2 regions of the Nocardiopsis oceanisediminis genome follow, and region 1 is predicted to be linked to the other one. Evidence: predicted binding sites of a transcription regulator. Region 1 holds the regulator's gene; the other holds the start of a gene.

The links. The regulator HrcA, encoded in region 1, represses chaperone genes, less so after heat shock. The targets are predictions, from matches to a motif close to TTGGCACTCTCNNNNNGAGAGTGCCAA.
Region 2: the regulator HrcA is predicted to act here: its motif matches at 4,612-4,638, upstream of groL (chaperonin GroEL).

What each region holds. Positions count from the first base shown of each region.
Region 1 covers NZ_JAFMZJ010000001.1:5,374,406-5,381,704, forward strand. Annotated here, with positions in the region: gene J0910_RS23465 (HIT domain-containing protein) at 52-405, opposite strand; gene J0910_RS23470 (SigE family RNA polymerase sigma factor) at 845-1,375, shown strand; gene J0910_RS23475 (hypothetical protein) at 1,372-2,121, shown strand; gene J0910_RS23480 (16S rRNA (uracil(1498)-N(3))-methyltransferase) at 2,276-3,022, opposite strand; gene dnaJ (molecular chaperone DnaJ) at 3,161-4,303, opposite strand; gene hrcA (heat-inducible transcriptional repressor HrcA) at 4,307-5,320, opposite strand; gene J0910_RS23495 (hypothetical protein) at 5,485-6,111, shown strand; gene J0910_RS23500 (DUF3097 domain-containing protein) at 6,190-6,996, shown strand; gene J0910_RS23505 (DUF4870 domain-containing protein) at 7,089-7,299, shown strand, end outside.
Region 2 covers NZ_JAFMZJ010000001.1:1,127,096-1,134,394, forward strand. Annotated here, with positions in the region: gene J0910_RS05170 (GrpB family protein) at 315-911, shown strand; gene J0910_RS05175 (alpha,alpha-trehalose-phosphate synthase (UDP-forming)) at 949-2,385, opposite strand; SAM riboswitch class I at 2,694-2,834, shown strand; gene thrC (threonine synthase) at 2,848-4,113, shown strand; gene J0910_RS05185 (MoaD/ThiS family protein) at 4,198-4,476, shown strand; gene groL (chaperonin GroEL) at 4,802-6,433, shown strand; gene J0910_RS05195 (dihydrofolate reductase family protein) at 6,568-7,143, opposite strand; gene J0910_RS05200 (TetR/AcrR family transcriptional regulator) at 7,253-7,299, shown strand, end outside.

The sequences.
Region 1 (7,299 bases):
CAACGGGACCTCCGCGGGCCCGGGCGCGGACCCGCGCCCGGGCGCGCGGGCTCACCCCGGAGGCCACTCCATCCCGCGCCCGCCCAGAACGTGGGCGTGCACGTGGAAGACGGTCTGCCCGGCCCCCGAGCCCGTGTTGAACACCATCCGGAAGGCGTCGCCGATCCCTTCCGCCTCGGCCGCCGCGGCCGCCTCCGCCGCGATCGCGTCGACCAGCCCGGCGCCCGCCCGGGCCGCGGCGCCCACGTCCGGGACGTGGTCGCGCGGGATCACCAGGACGTGCGTGGGCGCCTGCGGGTTGATGTCGCGGAAGGCGATGGTCCGCTCGCCCTCGCGGACGATCTCGGCGGGCACCTCGCCCGCCACGATCTTGCAGAACAGGCAATCGGGGTCCCTCTGCGCCACCTGCGTCCTCTCCCTCTGCGTACGCCGTCCGCCGGCCGCGGAGCGGCCCTGCCGCCCCCCATCATGCCGCAGCACCGGCCCCTCGGGCCTCCCGATATCCCGGGCCGGGCGACATCGGCCGTTCGGGTCGCCCCCGCGCGCCGGCTCTTCTACGGTGGACCCTGGCCGGGGCGGCCGGTGCCGGACGGGCGGGTTTCGGGGAACTCGCCGCCGGGGAAGCCTTATCCCTGAATCGTCCGGCGATGACCGCCGTATCGGGCTATCGTGTGCTCCACGTGATATCGCCCGTGCCTTCCGGTTTCTCCGCTCCCGCTCGACGGGGACTGCGGCACGGCGGCGCGGAGGATGTGCCCTACCACACGACTCAACGAGAAGAACAGGTATGCCCTTTCGTAAACCCGGCGACAAGGGCGCGCGTCAAACCGACGTGACGGAGACCATGGTCGCGGGAAGGACCGCGGCGCCGACGACGATCGAGTGGAACGCCGACCAGGCCGTGACGCAGCTCTACAGCGAGCACTACCGGCCGCTCGTCAGGCTGGCCGCGCTCCTCGTGCGCGATCACGCCACCGCCGAAGAGGTGGTGCAGGACGCGTTCGTTGCGATGCACGGCGCCTGGCGCAGGCTGCGGGACCCCAACAAGGCGCTGTCCTATCTGCGCCAGTCGGTGGTCAACCGGGCCCGCTCGGTGCTGCGGCACCGGGCCGTCGTGGAGAAGCACGCCCCCAAGGCCCTGCCGGACGCCCCGAGCGCCGAGCACGGCGCCATGGGGGAGCTGGAGCGCGCCGCCGTGATCGAGGCGCTCCGCAAGCTGCCCACCCGGCAGCGCGAGGCCATCGTGCTGCGATACTACGGTGACCTGTCCGAGGCCCAGATCGCGAACGCGATGGGGATCAGCCGGGGCGCCGTCAAGAGCCATACCGCCCGCGGCATCGCGGCTCTCCGCTCGGTTCTGGAGCAGACGACATGACCGACCCGTTCGACGAGGGGATCGAAGAGCGCCTCCGCGCCGCACTGCGCGCCGAGGCCGGCTCCGTCGAGCCCTCCCCCGAAGCCCTCGCGGCGATCCGCGAGCGGACCGAGCGGCGCCTGCGCACCGGCTGGCTCGGCCTCCCCTGGCTGCGCCCCGCGCTCGCGGTCGGCGCCGCCGCGGCGATCGCCGGGACCGTGCTGATGGGCACCCCGCAGTTCCGCGACCAGCTGCTGCCCGCCTCCTTCGACACCCGTGCCGAGCAGGACCAGGAGGGCCCCCGCGACCTGGCCGTCTCCGAGCACGAGGCCAACGACGACACCCGGCCGGAGTCCGACCGCGAGTCGCCCGGCGCCGAGGACCCGGCCGACCGCGGGGAGGAGGACCGCCCCGGCGGCTCCGAGGACCCCTCCGAGGGTGAGTCCGGCGGCGCCTCGATCGCCTGTGTGACGCCCGAGCCGGACGGCACCGAGCCGTCCCCGTCGGCCTCCTCCCGGGACGGCGCCGAACAGGACCGGTCCACCCCGGAGGCCCCGGCGTGCGACCCGGAGGAGGGCTCCGGCGGCACCGACGGCGGGGGCGACGGCCACCCCGGCGAGAACCCCGACCCCGGCGGTGACGACGGCGGCGGAGACGGCGGCGGGAACCCCGAGCCCGGCGACGGCGGGGACGACGGCTCCCCCTCCCCCGACCCGGGCGGCGGCAAGCCCGACCCCGGCACCCCGCCGGACGTCCCGGTGGAGTAGCCCCGGACGGCCCCGCCTCCGTCCCCGGTGCCCGGAGCGGGCGCCCCGGGCACCGGGGAACCCCGGCGGGAGGCCCTGCTCCGGCCGGAGCGGCCGCCTGGGCCGGGGAGAGGCCTGCGGGCGGGAAGCCCGCCCCTCTGTCAGCGCCCCGGTCTCACCAGCGGCCGCAGCGGGACTGGAGGACCGAGAGGGCCGCGACGCCCGCGGTGGAGGTGCGCAGCACCGTGGGGCCGAGCAGCACGCGCACCGCGCCCGCCGCGTCGAAGGCGGACAGCTCGTCCGGGGAGACGCCGCCCTCGGGGCCGACGACCAGCACGGCCCCGCCCCCGGGGCCGGAGAGCCCGTCCGGGAGCGGCAGCGCGGAGAGCCGCTCGGCCGCCTCCTCGTGCAGGACCGCGCCGAGCGCGGCGCCGCCGAGCAGTTCGGCCACCCGGGCGGTGCCGGCCGGCGCGGTGACCTCCGGGACCCGGCTGCGGCGGGACTGCTTGGCCGCCTCCCGGGCCGCGGCGCGCCACTTGGCCAGGGCCTTCTCCGCGCGCTCCGGCTTCCACCGGGTCACGCAGCGCTCCGCCGCCCAGGGCACGATCCGGTCCACCCCGGCCTCGGTCATCATCTCCACCGCGAGCTCGCCCCGGTCGCCCTTGGGCAGCGCCTGCACCACGGTGATGCGCGGCGCCGGCTCGGGGTCGGTCCCCCGCTCCAGCACCTCGCAGACCACGGTGTCCTTGCCGACCTCGGCGACCGTGCACCGGGCCCGGGTGCCGGCCCCGTCCACCAGGTGCACGGTCTCGCCGACGGAGATCCGCCGGACCGTGGCCGCGTGCCGCCCCTCCGGGCCGCGCAGTACCGCCCGCGCGCCGTCGAGCGCACCTTCCTCGGCGAGGAAGACCGGAGCCGTCATCGTGTCGGGAACCTCCGTGCCGGTCCCGGGCGGAGCCGGGAGGAGATGGGAAGCGGGATGGGGGGAGCGGGGCGCCGGAGACGCCGAGGGGACCCGCCCGGCCTCGGGCCGGGGGATCCCCTGGGTTCCGGCGCCGGCTCAGCGGGCGCCGAAGGCGTCCCGCAGCCGGGAGAACAGGCCGCCGTGGCCCGGGCTGAACTTGCCCGGGGGCTTGTCCTCGCCGCGCAGCTCGGCGAACTTGCGGAGCAGGGCCTCCTGCTCCTCGTCCAGGCGGGCCGGGGTCTCCACGTCCACCTGGATCATCAGGTCGCCGCGGCCGCCGCCGTTGAGGTGCTTGACGCCCTTGTCCGCCAGCGTGATGACGTGCCCGGAGCCGGTGCCCGGCCGGAGGTCGATCTCCTCCGTGCCGTCCAGCGTCTCGAAGGTGAAGGAGGCGCCCAGCGCGGCGGCGGTCATCGGCACCGTGATGGTGCAGTGCAAGTCGTCGCCGCGGCGCTCGAAGACCGGGTGCGGTCGCTGGACGATCTCCAGGAAGATGTCGCCCCGCGGGCCGCCGTTGGGGCCGATCTCGCCCTCGCCGGCCAGCTGGATCTGGGTGCCGTCCTCGACGCCGGCCGGGATCTCCACATTGCGGGTGACCCGCTCGCGGATCCGGCCCTCGCCGGCGCAGTCGGCGCAGGGGTCGGTGATGACCGTGCCCATCCCGCTGCACTGCGGGCACGGCCGGGAGGTGCGGACCCTCCCGAGGAACGACTCCTGCTCCTGGATGATCTCGCCGTGCCCGTGGCACATGCCGCAGCTGGTGCGGGAGGTGCCGGCGGCGGTCCCCTCGCCCTGGCAGGTGCCGCAGAGCACCGCGGTGGGGAAGGCGATGTCCTTGGCCACGCCGAACGCGGCCTCGGCCAGGTCCAGTTCGATGCGGATCTTGATGCTGCGGCCGCGCCGCATCCGCTCCCGGGGGCTGCGCCGCGCGCGGGCCTGGCCGCCGAAGAAGGCGTTCATGATGTCGTCGAAGGGGGAGCCCGCGGCGCCGAAGCCGCCCGGTCCGAACCCTCCGCCGCCGGGCGCGAACGGGTCGGCGCCCAGGTCGAACATGCGGCGCTTCTCGTCGTCGGAGAGGACCTCGTAGGCCTGGGTCACCTCCTTGAAGCGCTCCTGGGTCTCAGGGTCCGGGTTCACGTCCGGATGCAGCTCCCGGGCGAGCCTGCGGTACGCCTTCTTGATCTCGTCCTTGGACGCGTCCCGGCGCACGCCGAGGATCTCGTAATAGTCTCTAGCCACTTACTACTGCCCCGCTAGTATCGAGCCGACGTACCGAGCCACCGCGCGTACCGCTCCCATCGTTCCCGGATAGTCCATTCGTGTCGGTCCCACGACGCCGAGCTTGGCCAGTGTCTGGTCGCCCACTCCGTAGCCGGCGGACACGATGGAGGTGCTTCTCAGGCTCTCATGGGAGTTCTCCGCACCGATGCGTACCGTGAGCATGGAGGGATCGCCCGCCTCCCCCAGCAAACGGATGAGGACCACGTTTTCTTCCAGCGCTTCGAGTACGTCCCGCAGGCTAGCGGAGAATCCCATGCCCGCGAGATTGGCGGTGCCGCTCATCACCACCTTCTCCTCGTGCCGCTCGACCAGGCTCTCCAGCAGGACCGACAGCACCGACGCCGCGAGCGGGCGATCCTGCGGATCGAGGGTCTCGGGCAGGTCGGCCACCGCGTCGGGGACCTCGTTCAGCCACTTGCCGGCCAGGGCCTGGTTGAGCGAGCGCCTCAGGTGCTCGACGGAGCCCTCGGAGACCCGGTCGAGACCGTCGATGACCCGCTGCTCGACCCTGCCGGTGTTGGTGATGAGGACCATCATGACCCGCTGCGGGCCGAGCGGAACCAGCTCCACGTGCTGCACCGACGACCTGGTGAGCGAGGGGTACTGCACGATCGCCACCTGCCGGGTGAGCTGCGCGAGCAGCCGCACCGTGCGGGCGACGATCTCGTCCAGGTCGACGGCCCCGCCGAGGAAGGTCTCGATCGCCCGGCGCTCGGGCGAGGACAGCGGCTTGACCGTGGACAGCCGGTCCACGAAGAGGCGGTAGCCCTTGTCCGTGGGGATCCGGCCGGCGCTGGTGTGCGGCTGGGCGATGTACCCCTCCTCCTCCAGCGCGACCATGTCGTTGCGGATGGTGGCCGGGGATACCCCCAGTGAGTGCCTATCGGCCAGCGCCTTCGATCCGACGGGCTCGTCCGTGGAGACGAAGTCCTCGACGATGGCGCGCAGGACCGCGAGCTTCCGGTCGTTCAGCACGCACTCACCTCCTGGCACTCCGTGGTCTTAAGTGCTAATTCTATGCCGCTTGGCAAAGCGGCCCTTGTCAAGCTCCTGGCCGGGCGTTGCCAGGGGCGGCCGGTACAGGCCGATCCGCTCTCCGGGTGTTGTACCTCACCGGGACGCGGCGGGATGATCCGGGCATGGTCCACCACCCCGCGGGAGGCCGTCCGACTCCGCCCCGGATCGACCCCTCCGAGCTCCGCCCCGGCCGCGCCCGGTACTGGATCGGCGGCGCCGCCATCGCGCTGGGCGGCATCGCCGGGCTGGTCGGGCTGGTGATCGGGGTCGTCATCGCCGCGCGGCCGCCGGACTTCGCCGGCCGGGCCGGACCGGGCGAGAGCACCTCCTTCGAGGTCGGCCCGGAGCAGGCCGGCTCCTCCTGGCCGCTCTACGCCGACGCCCCCGGCGCCGACCCCGCCTCCTGCTCGGTGGTCGACCCGGAGGGCGTCGACGTGCCGCTCGCCCCCTCGGCGGTGAGCCACAGCGTCCAGAACGGGGAGCAGTACTGGGAGAGCGTCGCGGCCTTCACCCCGCCCGACGCCGGCGCGTACACCCTGGGCTGCTCGGACGAGGCCGCGACCTACGCGGTCACCACGGGCGGCGGTGCCGCCGGGACCGGACCGGGCGTGCTGGGCGGCCTGGGCGCGGTGCTCCTGCTCCCGGTCGCCGGCCTGGCGGTCGGCCTGTTCCTCATCATCACCGCCCGCACCGGGCGCTCCCGGCACCGGCGGCGGCTGCTCGCCGAGCGCGGGCACCCGCCGTACTGACCCGGTTCGGGCTCCGCGGCCGCCCCCGGCACTACAATCCGGCGCGTGCCCAAGAGAAGCGACAGATACCGCGGCGACGTGCTCGCCGGCGACCCGCGGCGGCCCCGCAAGGGCGCCGTCGCCGAGGTCCCGCTGGAGGCCGGGCTGGTGCTGGAGACCGCCGACGAGGGGTTCTGCGGCGCCGTCACCGGCTGGGACAAGTCCACCGTCACCCTGGAGGACCGGCACGGCGCCACCCGCGTCTTCGACCTGGCCCCGGCGGCGTTCCTGCTGGACGGAGCGGTGGTGACCGCGGTCCGGCCCGCGGCCGCCGCCCCGTCCGGCCCGCTGCGGAGCGCCTCCGGCTCGATCGCGGTCCGCGGGGCGCGGGCCCGGGTCGCCCGGGAGAGCCGGATCTACGTCGAGGGCGCGCACGACGCCGAGCTGGTGGAGAAGGTCTGGGGCCACGACCTGCGCGTGGAGGGCGTGGCCGTGGAGTTCCTGGAGGGCGTGGACCGCCTGCCGGAGATCGTCGCCGAGTTCGCTCCGGGCCCGGAGCGCCGGCTCGGCGTCCTGGTCGACCACCTCGTCCCCGGCTCCAAGGAGAGCCGGATCGCGGAGCGGGTCTCCTCCCCCCACGTCCTAGTGACCGGCCACCCGTTCATCGACGTATGGCAGGCTGTGAAGCCGTCCGCGCTCGGCATCCGGGCCTGGCCCGAGGTGCCGCGGGGCGTCCCCTGGAAAGAGGGGGTGCTGCGGGCCCTGGGGAGCCGCGAGGAACCCGGGGAGGCGTGGCGGCGGATCCTGGGATCCGTGCGATCCTTCACCGACCTGGAACCAGAACTGCTCGGGCGCGTCGAAGAACTGATCGACTTCGTGACCGCGCCCCACGTGGTGGAAGATTAGGGGCCGGGACGGCGCAACCGCGCGGACGGCCCGCGGCGGCCGCGGGAACCGGCCCGGCCGCCGCCGATGGAAACGGCAAGCCAAGGGACGAGATGAGCGAGACCCCGCCCAACCAACCACAGCCCCAGCAGCCCCCGCAGGGGCCCGGGCCCGCCCAGGGCGGCGCGCCTGGACCGGGCACCGGCGGCCGGCCGGGGTACGCGCCGCCCCCGGCCCCGCAGCCCGGTCCGCAGCAGCCCGCCGGCCACCGGCCCCCCGGCGTCCCGCCGGGCTCGGGTCCGCAGCGGCCGCCGCACCCGCAGG
Region 2 (7,299 bases), 4.2 Mb from region 1:
GGGGCCGGGGTCGGCCGCCGGGCGTCCGAGGGGCGGTGTGCGGTCGGATCGCTCCCGCGCCCCCGGGAGTGGCCGGAAGCGGCGCCCGCGCCGGGAGCGGCTCCCGCCGGCGGGCCGGGGCGGGCGTCCGCCCGCTCTTTCGGGGATCGCGGCCCGGAGCGGTGGTCCGGTGCAGGCCGGGAGGGGGAGAGGGGCGGTCCGCCCGCCTTTCCCGGAGCCTTCCGGAGCGGGGAGCGGGCGGCCGGAAGCGGCCTCGGGGGGCCGGGAGCGGCACCAGGGTTGACAAGGGGGCCCCAGGTCACAAGAGTGCCTGCATGTCCCCCAGCACCGAACCCCCCGCCCCGCTGCCCGTGCGCGGTGCGGACCCGGATGTCGCCGCCGCCGTCGAGACCCGGCACTTCGACCGGGCGACCGGCCGGGTCCTGCTCGTCGAGCCCGACCCGAAGTGGCCCTACCTGTTCCAGCGCGAGGTCGAGCGGCTCCGCGGCCTGCTCGGCGAGGCGGCCCTCGGCATCGAGCACGTCGGCTCCACCGCCGTCCCCGGCCTGGCCGCCAAGCCCTGCGTCGACATCCTGCTGCTGGTCGCCGACCCCGAGGACGAGGAGGCCTACCGGCCCGCCCTGGAGGGCGCCGGGTACCGGCTCTTCCTGGTCGAACCGGAGCGCTCCGGGCACCGCGGCTTCAAGGGGCCCGACGTCAACGTGAACCTGCACGTCTACCCGGAGGGCCCGGAGGCCCGGCGGATGCTGCGGTTCCGCGACCGGCTGCGCTCCTCCGCCGGGGACCGGGAGCTCTACGAGCGGACCAAGCGGGAGCTGGCCGAGCGGACCTGGGGGTCGGTCCGGGAGTACGGCGACGCCAAGACCGGGGTGGTCGACGAGATCCTGTCCCGGGCCGGCGGGGAGGACTGAACCCGCCCCGCCGCCGGACGGGAGCGGGGCGGGCGGGTCAGCGCAGGGCGTCGAGCTGGCGGCGGAACCAGCGGGTCGGCGGGAGGGCGGTGGCCGCCTCGACCAGCCGCTCGCACCGGGCGGCCCGCTCCTCGGCGGGCATGGAGAGCGCGGCGTGCAGCGCCTCGGCGGTCTCCACCACGTCGTACGGGTTGACCAGCAGCGCGTCCGCGCCCAGCTCGTCGGCGGCGCCGGCCTCGGTGGACAGCACCAGGGCGCAGCCGCGCTCGGAGAGCACCGGCCCCTCCTTGGCGACCAGGTTCATCCCGTCCCGGATCGGGTTGACCAGCAGCACGTCGGCCATCCGGTAGGCGGCCAGGGAGCGCGGGAAGTCGTCGTTGACCTCCAGCACCAGCGGGGTCCAGTCCGGGGTGGCGAACTCCTCGGTGATCTCCTCGGCCAGCCGCCGCACCCGCTCGGTGTAGGCGAGGTACTCCGGCACGTCGGTCCGGCTGGGGTAGGCGAAGGCCAGGTGGGAGACCCTGCCGCGCCATTCCGGGCGGGAGCGCAGCAGCTCGCGGTAGGCCTCCAGGCCGCGGACGATGTTCTTGGACAGCTCGGTGCGGTCCACCCGGACGATGAGCCGGCGGTCCCCGACCCGCTCGCGCAGCGCCGCGGCGCGCTCGGCCACGTCCTCGGCGGCGGCCCGCCCGCGCAGCCCGTCGGCGTCGGCGCCCAGCGCGTGCACCTCCACCCCGATCACCCGGCCGCCGTACTCGACGGTGCGCCGGACCGGGTCCACGGTGGCGCGCAGGAACTCGGCGCAGCAGCGCAGGAAGGCGTCGGCCCAGCGGGGGCTGAGGAAGCCCAGGTGGTCGGCGCCGAGCATGCCCTCCAGCAGCTCGCGGCGGACGTCGGAGGGCAGCAGCCGGAAGTACTCCGGCGGCGCCCAGGGGGTGTGCGAGAAGTGCGCGATGCGCAGGTCCGGGCGGCGGCCGCGGAGCATCCGGGGGAGCAGCGCCAGGTGGTAGTCCTGCACGGCCACCCGGGCGCCCTCGCCGGAGCCGGTGAGCAGGGCCTCGGCGAAGGCGGCGTTGTAGGCGCGGTAGTCCGCCCAGCGGGTGCGGAACCCGGTGCCGAAGTCGGGCGCGTTGGGGGTGTCGTACAGCATGTGCTGGACGAACCAGAGCGTCGAGTTGGCGATCCCGGTGTAGGCGTTGTCGAACACGTCCTGCGGGATGTCGAGCATGGTGACGCGCATGCCGCCCAGGTCGGCGACGCGGTCGATGCGGCCGTCGCCGGACTCGGCGGCGGCCTTGCGGTCGGCGTCGGAGAGCGCCGCGCACACCCACAGCGTGTCGGTGCCCTCGGCGGCGGAGCTGAGCCCGGAGACCAGCCCGCCGCCGCCGCGGCGGTGGCCCAGCGAGCCGTCCGCGCCGATCGAGAAGGACACCGGGCCCCGGTTGGAAGCGACGAGGATCTGCGCCTTGTCCACCTGTTCGTTCACCTCTCGCCGTGTGGTCGGTCAGGAGCGCGCCCTGGCGCGGCCGCTGAGCGCGGGAAGCGCCGAACCACGCGCGGGGTCCGCCCCCGCGTGGTCTTAAGGGTTTCGCCCTGCGCGGGCGGCCGCAAACCCCCCACCGGTCACGGCCGCCCCGGGCGCCTGTGACATCCGCCATCGGTGTAATCCGGGTCACTCGGTCTGGAAAGGCGGCCGCGCCGTCCGTTACAGTGGCGATCGGATTCCCAACCGGAAGCGTGGACAAAACGGACGCGGTCCGGGATCCGCCGACAACTTCATATTGCTCATCCAGAGGGGTGGAGGGACCGGCCCTGCGAAGCCCCGGCAACCATCTCGGTGCGTGCGCTCGTAACCAGGCGAGGCGGCCGGGGCAGGTGCCAACTCCGGCCTGGGGCCAGATCGGTCGCCAGGGAAGATGAGGGGAGACGCCTCGCCATGGCGATTGCCGCCACCGAACCCGCCGCCACCTCCGCCCGGCCCTTCGGCCCCGCCGCCGCGCTGTCCTGCCGGGAGTGCGGCGAGCGCTACGACCTCGGCCCGAAGTTCGCCTGCGAATTCTGTTTCGGCCCGCTGGAGGTCGCCTACGACCACGGCGCGGTCACCCGCGAGCAGATCGAGGCCGGGCCGCTGAACATCTGGCGCTACGCCCCCCTGCTGCCCGTCCCGGCCGACGTGGACGAGCTGCCCAACATGAAGCCCGGCCTGACCCCGCTGGTCCGCGCCGACCGCCTCGCCGCCGAGCTGGGCCTGCGCTCGCTGCACGTCAAGGACGACTCCGGCAACCCCACCCACTCCTTCAAGGACCGGGTGGTGGCCATCGCCGTCGAGGCCGCCCGCACCTTCGGGTTCCGCACCCTGTCCTGCTCCTCCACCGGCAACCTGGCCGGCGCGGTGGGCGCCGCGGCCGCCCGCGCGGGCTTCGAGTCCTGCGTGTTCATCCCGGCCGGCCTGGAAGAGGGCAAGGTCGTGATGGCCGCGGTCTACGGCGGCAAGGTCGTCGCCCTGGACGGCAACTACGACGACGTGAACCGGTTCTGCTCCGAGCTCATCGGCGACCCGGCCGGCGAGGACTGGGGCTTCGTCAACGTCAACCTGCGCCCCTACTACGGCGAGGGCTCCAAGACGCTGGCCTACGAGATCGCCGAGCAGCTCGGCTGGCGGCTGCCCGAGCAGATCGTGGTGCCGATCGCGTCCGGCTCCCAGCTCACCAAGATCGACAAGGGCTTCCAGGAGCTGATCAGGCTGGGCCTGGTGGAGGACCGCCCGTACAAGGTCTTCGGCGCCCAGGCCACCGGGTGCTCCCCGGTCGCCCGCGCCTTCGAGCAGGGCCACGACGTGATCCAGCCGGTCAAGCCGGACACCATCGCCAAGTCGCTGGCGATCGGCAACCCGGCGGACGGCCCCTACGTGCTCGACGTGTGCCGGCGCACCGGCGGCGCGGTCGCGCACGTCAGCGACGCCGAGGTGGTCGACTCGATCAAGCTGCTCGCCCGCACCGAGGGGATCTTCGCCGAGACCGCGGGCGGCGTCACCACGGGCGTGCTGCGCAGGCTGCTGGCCGAGGGCGTGCTCGACCCGCAGGCCGAGACGGTGGTGCTGAACACCGGTGACGGCCTGAAGACGCTGAACGCGGTGGACTCCGGCGTCACCGCCACCATCCGGCCGTCCCTGGACGCCTTCAAGGAGGCCGGCCTGCTCTAGGCCGAGCCCGCCCCCCGGAAACCTGGTGCCTTTCCCGAACGCCTCCGTCCGGGCGGCCCCGCGCGACAAGGAGAACCCACAGCCATGAGCGTCAGTGTCCGAGTCCCCACCATCCTGCGCACCTACACCAAGGGCGCGGCCCAGGTGACCGCCGAGGGGGCCACCCTCAACGAGGTCCTGAACAGCCTGGACGCCGACCACCCGGGCATCCGGGCCCGGATCGTCGACGACTCCGGCAAGCTGCGCCGGTTCGTCAACGTCTACGTCGGCGACGAGGACGTCCGGTTCGCCGAGGGCCTGGAGACCGCCACCGCCGACGGCACCGAGGTGTCGATCATCCCCGCCGTGGCGGGCGGCTGCTGACCCCGGCCGAGCCTCTTCCGACCGCCGCATCCGGTGCGAACCGGGTGCGGCGTTCGTGTTTCCCGGACCTCGGCCGGGACCGGCCGCAACCTGGTTGACCTGCGGGTAACCGCCGGGAGAAACCTCCGCAAGGCGTTTGCACTCGCAGGGGTCGAGTGCTAAAAAGGGGAGTCGTTAGCACTCCGAGACCTGGAGTGCTAACTCGGGATCGAGACGATGAGGCTGCGGCCGCCGGCACCGGAACGCCGTCGGGACCGCGGTCGTCCGTCGCGGGCGTCGGCTCGTTCCTTCGCGTATCAGCCCGTCCCGGGAGGACAGGAAGTCTATGGCAGCCAAACTGATCGCGTTCGACGAGGAAGCCCGTCGCGGCCTCGAGCGCGGCATGAACACGCTCGCTGACGCCGTCAAGGTGACGCTCGGCCCGAAGGGCCGCAACGTCGTCCTGGAGAAGAAGTGGGGCGCCCCCACGATCACCAACGACGGTGTCTCCATCGCCAAGGAGATCGAGCTCGAGGAGCCGTACGAGAAGATCGGCGCCGAGCTCGTCAAGGAGGTCGCGAAGAAGACCGACGACGTCGCCGGTGACGGCACCACCACCGCCACCGTGCTGGCCCAGGCCCTGGTGCGCGAGGGCCTGCGCAACGTCGCCGCGGGTGCCAACCCGGTCGGTCTGAAGCGCGGCATCGAGGCCGCCGTCTCCCGCATCAGCGAGGAGCTGGCCAAGCTCTCCAAGGAGATCGAGACCAAGGAGCAGATCGCCTCCACCGCCTCCATCTCCGCCGGCGACACCCAGATCGGCGAGGCCATCGCCGAGGCCATGGACAAGGTCGGCAAGGAAGGCGTCATCACCGTCGAGGAGGGGCAGACCTTCGGGCTCGAGCTGGAGCTCGCCGAGGGCATGCGCTTCGACAAGGGCTACATCTCGCCCTACTTCGCCACCGACCTGGAGCGGATGGAGACGGTCCTCGAGGACCCCTACATCCTCATCGTCAACTCCAAGATCTCCAACAACAACGAGTTCCTCCCCGTTGTGGAGAAGGTCCTGCAGGCCGGCCGTCCGCTGATGGTCATCGCCGAGGACGTCGAGGGCGGCGCCCTGCAGACGCTGGTCGTCAACAAGATCCGCGGCACCTTCAAGTCCGTCGCGGTCAAGGCCCCGGGCTTCGGCGACCGCCGCAAGGCGCAGCTGGGCGACATCGCGGTCCTCACCGGCGGCCAGGTCATCACCGAAGAGGTGGGCCTCAAGCTGGAGAACACCGAGCTGGACATGCTCGGCCGCGCCCGCAAGGTCGTCGTCACCAAGGACGAGACCACCATCGTCGACGGCGCCGGCGACGCCACCGCGATCCAGGGCCGGGTCAACGAGATCCGCTCCGAGATCGAGCGCACCGACTCCGACTACGACCGCGAGAAGCTCCAGGAGCGCCTCGCCCGCCTGGCCGGCGGCGTCGCGGTCATCAAGGCCGGTGCCGCCACCGAGGTGGAGCTCAAGGAGCGCAAGCACCGCATCGAGGACGCCGTCCGCAACGCCAAGGCGGCCGTCGAGGAGGGCATCCTGCCCGGCGGCGGCGTCGCGCTGCTGCAGGCGGGCGTCCCGGCCTTCGAGAAGCTGGAGCTCTCCGGCGACGAGGCCATCGGCGCCGACATCGTGCGCCGCGCCATCGAGGAGCCGCTGAAGCAGATCGCGGTCAACTCCGGCCTTGAGGGCGGGGTCGTGGCCGAGAAGGTCAAGGGCCTCGAGGCGGGTGTCGGCCTGAACGCCGCCACCGGCGAGTACACCGACCTGTTCAAGGACGGCGTCATCGACCCGACCAAGGTCACCCGTTCCGCGCTGCAGAACGCCGCGTCCATCGCGGGCCTGTTCCTGACCACCGAGGCGGTCATCGCGGACAAGCCGGAGAAGGCCGCCGCCGGCGGCGCCGACCCGACGGGCGGCATGGGCGGCATGGACTTCTAAGTCCCCGTCCGGTCTCACCGGGTACGCGGTAGCAGCACCCGCGACAGCGAGGGCGGTCCCCGAAACGGGGGGCCGCCCTCCGTCGTGTCCGGCGGCCTCCCCGAGGGCGCGCCGCCCCGGGGAGGCCGCCGGGATCAGGCCCGGCGGTACAGGGTGTAGTCGGCGCCGCTGTCGAAGACGTGCCGGGAGACCGGCTCGAACCGGGCGGGGGCGTGGCCGGCCCCGTCGAACAGCGGCTTGCCCGCGCCGAGCAGCACCGGGTAGCGCTTGATGAACAGCGCGTCGATCTCGGGCAGCAGCGCCGCGGCGGCCTTGGCCCCGCCGACCAGGCAGATGCCCAGCTCCCCGTCCTCCGCCTTGAGCCCGCGGACCGCCTCCACCGGGTCGCCGGAGATGAAGTGCACCGCCGGGTCCGGGCTGGTCCGGGAGGCGGACAGGACGTACTCGCGCATGTGCGCATAGGGGCGGGTGACGCCCTCGTCCAGGGCGACCCGGTAGGAGCCGTGGCCCTGGACCATGGTGTCGAAGCGGCGGTTGGGGCCGAGTTCGAGCCCGTACCGCTCGCGGACGCCCGCCGGGATCAGCTCCGGGTACTCGGCGAAGTGGAACGCGGCGGTGTCCTCGGCGTGCGGGAAGGCGTCGAACGAGCCGTCCGGCGCGCAGATGTAGCCGTCCACGGAGACGGCGACGAAGTAGGTGAGTTCACGCATGGGGACCTCCAGGCCGGAACGGGCGCGGTGTCGGGGCGGCCCCGAATCACTTCAGTTATAGTACTTCGTGTGTAGTGGTTGCAACCCGTCTCCGAGGAGGACCCCGAACATGGCCAAGAACCCCCGCCGCCGGGCAGAGCTGCTCGACGCCGCGCT